Linked DNA regions of Hydrogenophaga sp. SL48. The protein of the gene in region 1 interacts with the protein of each later gene in a pairwise test. Links are inferred from orthologs where the notes say so. Each region holds a gene or a part of one and is shown in the gene's direction. Other genes may lie near its edges. The genes, in order: dnaQ and dnaE.

What was found.
Region 2: the proteins of dnaQ (region 1) and dnaE interact in binary tests that used the Escherichia coli proteins (3 or more experiments, as listed by UniProt). The link is inferred for Hydrogenophaga sp. SL48 from one-to-one orthologs.

What each region holds. Positions count from the first base shown.
Region 1 is NZ_CP063400.1:1,378,800-1,382,019, forward strand. What follows is about bases 158-3,069. They hold dnaQ (DNA polymerase III subunit epsilon), read left to right. Parts: upstream 158-1,215; coding sequence 1,216-1,923; downstream 1,924-3,069. Other genes in these bases: hscA (Fe-S protein assembly chaperone HscA), read left to right, coding at 158-754; fdx (ISC system 2Fe-2S type ferredoxin), read left to right, coding at 780-1,118; IM738_RS06615 (LysR family transcriptional regulator), read right to left, coding at 2,132-3,022. In the rest of the region: more of hscA, read left to right, coding at 1-157; IM738_RS06620 (MBL fold metallo-hydrolase), read left to right, coding at 3,144-3,220. UniProt on the Escherichia coli protein: DNA polymerase III is a complex, multichain enzyme responsible for most of the replicative synthesis in bacteria. The epsilon subunit contain the editing function and is a proofreading 3'-5' exonuclease.
Region 2 is NZ_CP063400.1:1,173,290-1,177,760, forward strand. Bases 175-4,337 are described here. They hold dnaE (DNA polymerase III subunit alpha), read left to right. Parts: upstream 175-570; coding sequence 571-4,137; downstream 4,138-4,337. Other genes in these bases: IM738_RS05660 (hypothetical protein), read left to right, coding at 175-519; IM738_RS05670 (ATP-binding protein), read left to right, coding at 4,251-4,337. In the rest of the region: more of IM738_RS05660, read left to right, coding at 1-174; more of IM738_RS05670, read left to right, coding at 4,338-4,471. UniProt on the Escherichia coli protein: DNA polymerase III is a complex, multichain enzyme responsible for most of the replicative synthesis in bacteria. This DNA polymerase also exhibits 3' to 5' exonuclease activity. The alpha chain is the DNA polymerase catalytic subunit.

The sequences.
Region 1 (3,220 bases):
GGCGCTGGGCGCCGCGATCCAGGCCAACGCACTGGCCGGCAACAGCCGCGACGGTGACCTGCTGCTGCTGGATGTGATTCCGCTCTCGCTCGGCATCGAGACCATGGGCGGCCTGGTCGAACGCATCGTGCCGCGCAACAGCCCCATCCCCACCGCGCTGGCGCAAGATTTCACCACCTACCAGGACGGCCAGACCGCGCTGGCGCTGCATGTGGTGCAGGGTGAGCGCGACCTGGTGGCCGACTGCCGCAGCCTCGCGCGCTTCACGCTGCGCGGCATCCCGCCGATGGCGGCGGGCGCGGCCCGCATCCGCGTGAGCTTCACGGTCGATGCCGATGGCCTGCTGTCGGTGAGCGCGAAAGAGCAGGGCAGCGGCGTGGAAACCAGGATCGATGTCAAGCCGTCCTACGGCTTGTCGGACGAGCAGATCGCGTCGATGCTGCAAGACAGCTTCGCCACCGCACAGCAAGACATGGCCGCCCGCGCGCTGGTCGAGGCCCGGGTGGATGCCGACCGCATGATCGCCGCCACCCGCAGCGCCCTGGCCGCCGACGGGGACCTGCTGGACCCCGCCGAGCGCGAAGCCATCCATGTGCTGATGAACCAACTCGCCGAGGTCGCGACCGGCGACGAGGCTGCTGTGATCGAGGCAGCGACCACGGCCCTGGCCAAAGGCACCGAAGCGTTCGCCGCCATGCGCATGAACCGGGGCATCCAGCACGCCCTGGCCGGCAAGCGGCTGGAAGAAGTCTGAGTCGCGCCCAAGGCCCGAGAACCCCATGCCCATCATCAAAATACTGCCCCACCCCGAATACTGCCCACAAGGCACCCAGGTCAGCGCGCCCGCTGGCACCTCCATCTGCGAAGCCCTGCTGGACAATGACATCTCGATCGAGCACGCCTGCGACATGGTGTGCGCCTGCACCACCTGCCACGTGATCGTGCGCGAGGGTTACAACAGCCTCAATGAGCTCGACGAGAACGAGGAAGACATGCTCGACCGCGCCTGGGGTCTGGAGCCGCAGTCCCGCCTGTCGTGCCAGGCCATCCTGGCGCAGCAGGACGTGACGATCGAGATCCCGAAGTATTCGATCAACCACGCCAAAGAGAATCATTGACCCCCACGCTTCGCCGCTTCGCGGGTCGCTGCCCCCCGAGGGGGCTGATCCACCTTGGGGCGGCCCGGCGGTGGATCACCACTGATGCGAGAAAGCCATGAGACAAATTGTTCTGGACACGGAAACCACCGGCCTGTCGGCTGAAAACGGCGACCGCATCATTGAAATCGGCTGCGTCGAGTTGTTCAACCGCAAGCTCACCGGCAACAACCTGCATTTCTACGTCAACCCGGAGCGCGACAGCCACGAAGACGCGCTCAAGGTCCACGGCATCAGCAACGAGTTTCTGCGCGACAAGCCGAAGTTCGCCCAGATTGCGGACGAGGTGCTGGCGTACCTCAAAGATGCCGAACTCATCATCCACAACGCGCCGTTCGACATCAGCTTCCTGAACAAGGAGCTGGAGCGTTTGAAGCGCCCGCCCATGAAGGCGCACGTGGCGGGCGTGATCGACACACTGGTGATGGCCAAGGAGATGTTCCCGGGCAAGCGCAACGGCCTCGATGCCCTGTGCGACCGGCTGGAGGTGGACAACTCCGGCCGCACTTTGCACGGCGCCTTGCTGGACGCCGAGTTGCTGGCCGATGTGTACATCAACATGACGCGCGGGCAGGACGCGCTGCTGATGGACGTGGGCACCACCGAGGTGGCCGGCGAGGTGTCGGTGCAGGTGGACCTCAGTCAGGTGGTGTTGCCGGTGCTGCGGGCCAATGAGCAGGAGGTCGCTGCACACGGTGTCGCGCTGGCGGACATCGACAAGGCCTGCAAAGGAAAAACGCTCTGGCGGCAGCTCGAAACCGCATGAGTTGCACAGCGCTTCAGAAATCTGAGAAAAACAGGCTATAATCTGAGGCTTCCGAATGATCGGATCGAAAGAACACAGATCATTTGGGCGGTTAGCTCAGTGGTAGAGCACTGCCTTCACACGGCAGGGGTCGCAGGTTCGAACCCTGCACCGCCCACCAGACGGAAAACCCCGTAAGTTTCAGGACTTACGGGGTTTTTTATTGCCCCTACCAGCGCGGGGTGGCAAAGCGCTGCACCAGAAAGTCCATCAAGGCGCGCACCGCGGGCGACAAGTGCTTGCGTGAGGGGTAGAGCGCGTGGATGGCCATGTCGGGTGGTTGCCAGTCGGGCAGCACCGCCACGAGCGTGCCATCGGCCAGGTGCGGGTTGGCCAGGTAGGTCGGCTGCAGCGCCACACCGCCGCCCGCCAATGCAGCTTGCAACAAGGCGGTGGCCTCGTTGGCGCTGAGCTGGCTGCGCACGCCGACCCGGCTTTGTTCCTTCCCACGGATGAGCGTCCAGACGCTTTTGCCGAAGTTGGCAAAACTCAGGCAACGGTGGCCTTCCAGATCGGCCGGAGTGGTGGGTGTGCCATGTTCCGCCAGGTAGGCCGGAGAGGCCACCAGCACCGAAGCGCAAGGCGCCAGCACACGACCGATCAAGGCAGGGTCGGGCTCGGCGCTGATGCGGATGGCCAGGTCGATGCGCGCCTCCACCAGGTTGAGTGCACCTTCGCTGGCGTTCAGGTCGATCTTGAGCTGCGGGTGCAGCTTCAGGAAATCGGCCAGTGCGGCCGCCATCTGCGCGTAGGCGAACGAGATGCTGCAGGTGACGCGCAACTGCCCGCGCAAGGCGGTGTCTTGGCGGCTGGTTTCCTGTTCCACGTCGTCCATCAGCGCCAGCATCTGCTGGCTGCGGCGCAGGCAGGTCTCGCCCGCGTCGGTGAGCGTGACGCTGCGCGTGGTGCGCTGCAGCAGGCGGGCGCCCAGCCACTGCTCCAGCGCGCCCACATGGCGCGTGACCATGGCGCGCGACATCTCCAGTTTGTCGGCCGTGGCGCTGAAGCTGCCGCTCTCGGCCACCGCCACAAACACGCGCATGGCGGTCAAGCGGTCCATGATTTGCTCTGTTTTTGAAACATATATGGCCGGATTATGCGGTTTATCTGTTCGGATACTGAAACTACAGTTCGTTCCAGCGCTGAACAGTGCCACCTCAACCATCCAACAGGAGCCTTCCATGATCCGCACCACCGTCGTCGCCGCCTCACTGGCCATCGCCTTCACCAGTGCCCAGGCCGCACAGCCGCTGACCGT
Region 2 (4,471 bases), 210 kb from region 1 along the record:
ATGAGCACCGCTCTCGCGGTGGTCTTGTGGCGCATGCCCGCGCGCTGGCTCGGCGCCCTGCTGGGCGCGGCGGTGCTGGGCGGGCTGGTCTGGTTCTGGCCATTTCTGACGGGGCAGGTGGCGCTGCTCTTTTACCTGGAGCACCTGGGTGTCTACCTGCTGCTCTCGGTGTTTTTCGGACGCAGCCTGGCGGGCCCGGAGGAGTCGCTGGTGACGCGCATGGCCCGCAGCGTGCACGGCGGCGTGCTCTCGCCCGCGCAGGCCGTCTATACCCGCAAGGTCACCCTGGCCTGGTGCGTCTTTTTTGCCGGCATGGCGCTGGTGTCCACGTTGCTGTTCCTGCTGGCGCCCACCGTGGTCTGGTCCACGTTTGCCAACCTGCTCGGCGGACCGCTGATCGCGCTGATGTTCGTCGGCGAGTTCCTCTGGCGCCGCCGTGTGCTGCCCGAAGAGAAGCCGGCCACCATGGCCGATGCCGTGCGCGCCTGGAAAGCCGAACGCTCGGACAAGGCGCGCTGACGGCGCACGCCCCCTCCCGCCCGCAGACCCACCCCGACACCCGATTCACCGATGTTCATCCACCTTCGCCTGCACACCGAGTTTTCCGTCGTCGACGGCACCAACCGCATCGACGATGTGGTGGCCGCGGCGGCCGCCGACGGCCAGCCCGCGCTGGCCATCACCGACCTGAACAACCTGTTCGGTGCGGTCAAGTTCTACAAGGCCGCGCGCGGCGCGGGCGTGAAGCCGCTGCTGGGTGCCGAGGTGATGCTGCAGGGCTTTGCCGACCAGACCCCGGGCGCGATGCCCGGCAGCCACCAGCCGGCCGCGCCGCGCGTGATCCTGCTGGTGCAGGACAAGCAGGGTTACCTCAACCTGAGCGAGCTGCTGGCCCGCGCCTGGACGCGCAGCGACGGGCGCAGCGGCGCGCTGGTGCAGCGCGAGTGGCTGGAGGAGCTGAACGCCGGCCTGCTGATGATCTCGGGCGCACAGGCCGGGCCGGTCGGCCAGGCGCTGATCCAGGGCGACACCGAGCGCGCCGCCGACATCGCCCTGCAACTGGCCAGCCTGTTCACCCACCGCTTCTACATCGAGCTGCAGCGCGCGGGCCGTCCCGACGACGAGCGCCACGTGGTCGCGGCGGTGCAGCTGGCCGCGCGCCTGCACCTGCCGGTGGTGGCCACCCACCCGGTGCAGTTCCTGGAAACCGACGACTACGAGGCGCACGAGGCCCGGGTCTGCATCTCCGACGGCGAGATCCTGGGCAACAACCGGCGCGTGCGCCGCTTCACGCGCGAGCAGTATTTCAAGAGCGCCGCGCAGATGGAAGCGCTGTTCGCCGACATCCCGAGCGCCGTGGCCAACACGCTGGAGATCGCCAAGCGCTGCAGCATCACGCTGGTGCTGGGCAAGCCGCAGCTGCCCAACTTCCCGATCCCGCCGGTCAACGGCGTGGTGATGTCGGTGGACGAATACTTCCGACACGTGTCGCACGAAGGGCTGGAGGGTCGCCTGAAGCACCTCTTCCCCGACGAGGCCAAGCGCGAAGCGGTGCGCGCGCGTTACGTGGAGCGCCTGGAGTTCGAGCTCAACACCATCCTGAAGATGGGCTTCCCGGGCTACTTCCTGATCGTGTCGGACTTCATCAAGTGGGCGAAAGAAAACGGCTGCCCGGTGGGTCCGGGCCGGGGCTCCGGAGCCGGCTCGCTGGTGGCTTACGCGCTGTTGATCACCGACCTCGACCCGCTGCAGTACAACCTGCTGTTCGAGCGCTTCCTGAACCCGGAACGCGTCTCGATGCCCGACTTCGACATCGACTTCTGCCAGTCCAACCGCGACCGCGTGATCGACTATGTGAAGGACCTCTACGGCAAGGACGCCGTGAGCCAGATCGCCACCTTCGGCACCATGGCCGCGCGCGCGGCGATCCGCGACGTGGGTCGCGTGCTCGATTTTTCCTACGGCTTCTGCGACGGCATCTCCAAGCTGATTCCCAACAAGCCGGGCATGTCGGTCACGCTGCAGTACCCGCCGGTTCCGAAGGTGGACGGCGACAAGAACAACTACGCCATCGAGATGGAGCCGGTGCTGGCCGAGCGCATCCAGAAGGAAGAAGACGTCAAGACCCTGATCGAGCTGGCGCAGAAGCTCGAAGGCATGACCCGCAACATCGGCATGCACGCCGGGGGCGTGCTGATCGCACCGGGCAAGCTCACCGACTTCTGCCCGCTCTACATGCAGCCCGGCAGCGATTCGGCCGTGAGCCAGTTCGACAAGGACGACGTGGAGGCCATCGGCCTGGTGAAGTTCGACTTTCTGGGCCTGGCCACGCTGACCATCCTGGAGATCGCGCGCGAGTTCATCATGCAGCGCCACAAGGGCCAGGAGAACTTCCGCTTCGAAGATATCCCGCTGGACGACCAGCGCGTCTACGCGCTGTTCTCCAAGGGGCAGACCGAGGCCGTGTTCCAGTTTGAAAGCCGCGGCATGCAGGGCATGCTGCGCGACGCCAAGCCCTCGCGGCTGGAAGACCTGATCGCGCTCAACGCCCTCTACCGACCCGGCCCGATGGACCTGATCCCCAGCTTCGTGGCGCGCAAGCACGGGCGTGAACCCATCGAGTACCCGCACCCGCTGGTGGCCGAGATGCTCTCCGAGACCTACGGCATCATGGTCTACCAGGAGCAGGTGATGCAGACCGCGCAGATCCTGGGCGGGTATTCGCTCGGTGGCGCCGACATGCTGCGCCGGGCCATGGGCAAGAAGAAGGCCGAGGAGATGGCCGAGCACCGCGCGATCTTCCGCGCCGGCGCGGCCAAGAACGACATCAGCGAAGAAAAGGCCGACGAGGTCTTTGACCTGATGGAGAAGTTCGCGGGCTACGGCTTCAACAAGTCGCACGCCGCCGCCTATTCGCTGCTGGCCTACCACACCGGCTGGCTCAAGGTGCACTACACCGCCGAGTTCTTCTGCGCCAACATGACGGTGGAAATGGACGACACCGACAAGCTCAAGGTGTTGTGGGAAGACGCGCAGAAGATGGGGCTCGCGTTCGAGCCGCCGGACGTCAACCGCGGCCGCTACCGCTTCGAGCCGGTGACCGACAAGCTCATCCGCTACGGCTTGGGCGCCGTCAAGGGCACGGGCCAGCAGGCCATCGAGGCCATCGTCGCGGCACGCGAAGGGCGGGGCGAAGGCCCGAACGGCGGCGAGTCAGGCCCGTTCACCAGCCTGTTCAATTTCTGCCTGCGCGTGGACCGCCAGCGCATGAACAAGCGCACCGTGGAGGCGCTGATCAAGGCCGGCGCTTTCGACGCCCTGCACCTCAACCGCGCCGAGCTGCTGGCCTCGGTGGACGTGGCGTTTGAATACGCCGCGGCCACCCAGGCCAACGCCAACCAGGGCGGTCTGTTCGACATGCTCGGCGGTGACGATCACGGCTCCAGCACGCAGGAACCCGATCTGGTGCCCACCACGCCCTGGGGTGTGAAGGAACGCCTGACGCTGGAGAAAACGGCCATCGGGTTTTATTTCTCGGGCCACCTGTTCGACGAGGTGCAGCGCGAGGTGCGGCGCTTCGCGCGCACCGCGCTGAGCGATGTGAAGGAGAGCCGCGACCCGGTGATCCTCGCCGGCATCGTGACCGACTTCCGCATCATCAACGGCCAGCGCGGCAAGCTCGCGCTGTTCAAGATCGACGACCGCACGGCGGTGCTGGAGGTCAGCGCCGACGAGAACCTGATCAACCTGCACCGCAACCTGCTGAAGGACGATGAGCTCATCGTGGTGCAGGCGGTGGCCCAGCCCGACCGGTTCTCGGGCGGCCTGCGCCTGAAGATCCAGCACATCTGGGACCTGGCCTCGGCGCGCTGTCGCTTTGGCAAGTACCTGCGGGTGGCGGTCAACGGGCACCCGCCCGCCGTGGCCGAGCTGGTCAAGGCCTTCCCGCCCAGGCGCGAGGTCACCGAGCTGGGCGAGGTGGCGCGCGGGTTGCCGGTGCGGCTGTCGCTGCTGCGGCCCAGCGCGCAGTGCGAGCTGCAACTGGACGACCGGGCGCTGTTTTTCCCCACCGACGCTGCCCTGGCGAGCTGGATGGCGCAAGCGCACGACCGCCGGGCCGAGATCGTGTTCGACTGAGCGCGCATGAGGTGGTTGGCCGCTCCAAATAGGCGGGATGCGCCAACCCTGTCACGCAAAGAGCGAGGTCCTCGTTCAAGGCGGGTGCCAGGATGCCGATGAAACTGACATCCATGAAACTCCAACACAAGGCTTGGGCGCTCGTGCTCGCCATCGTCGGCTTCGCGTCCCTGGGCGCGATGTTCGGTGCGCGCCACATCGTCGCCGACTCATTCAGTCAGCTGGAAACCGAGCGGGCCTCGCGAGAGGGCGAGCGTGCGCGCCGCCTGCTCCACCAGCAGTTGATCGGCCTGTCCTCGACCGTCAAGGACTACGCCCAGTGGGTGGAAGCGGT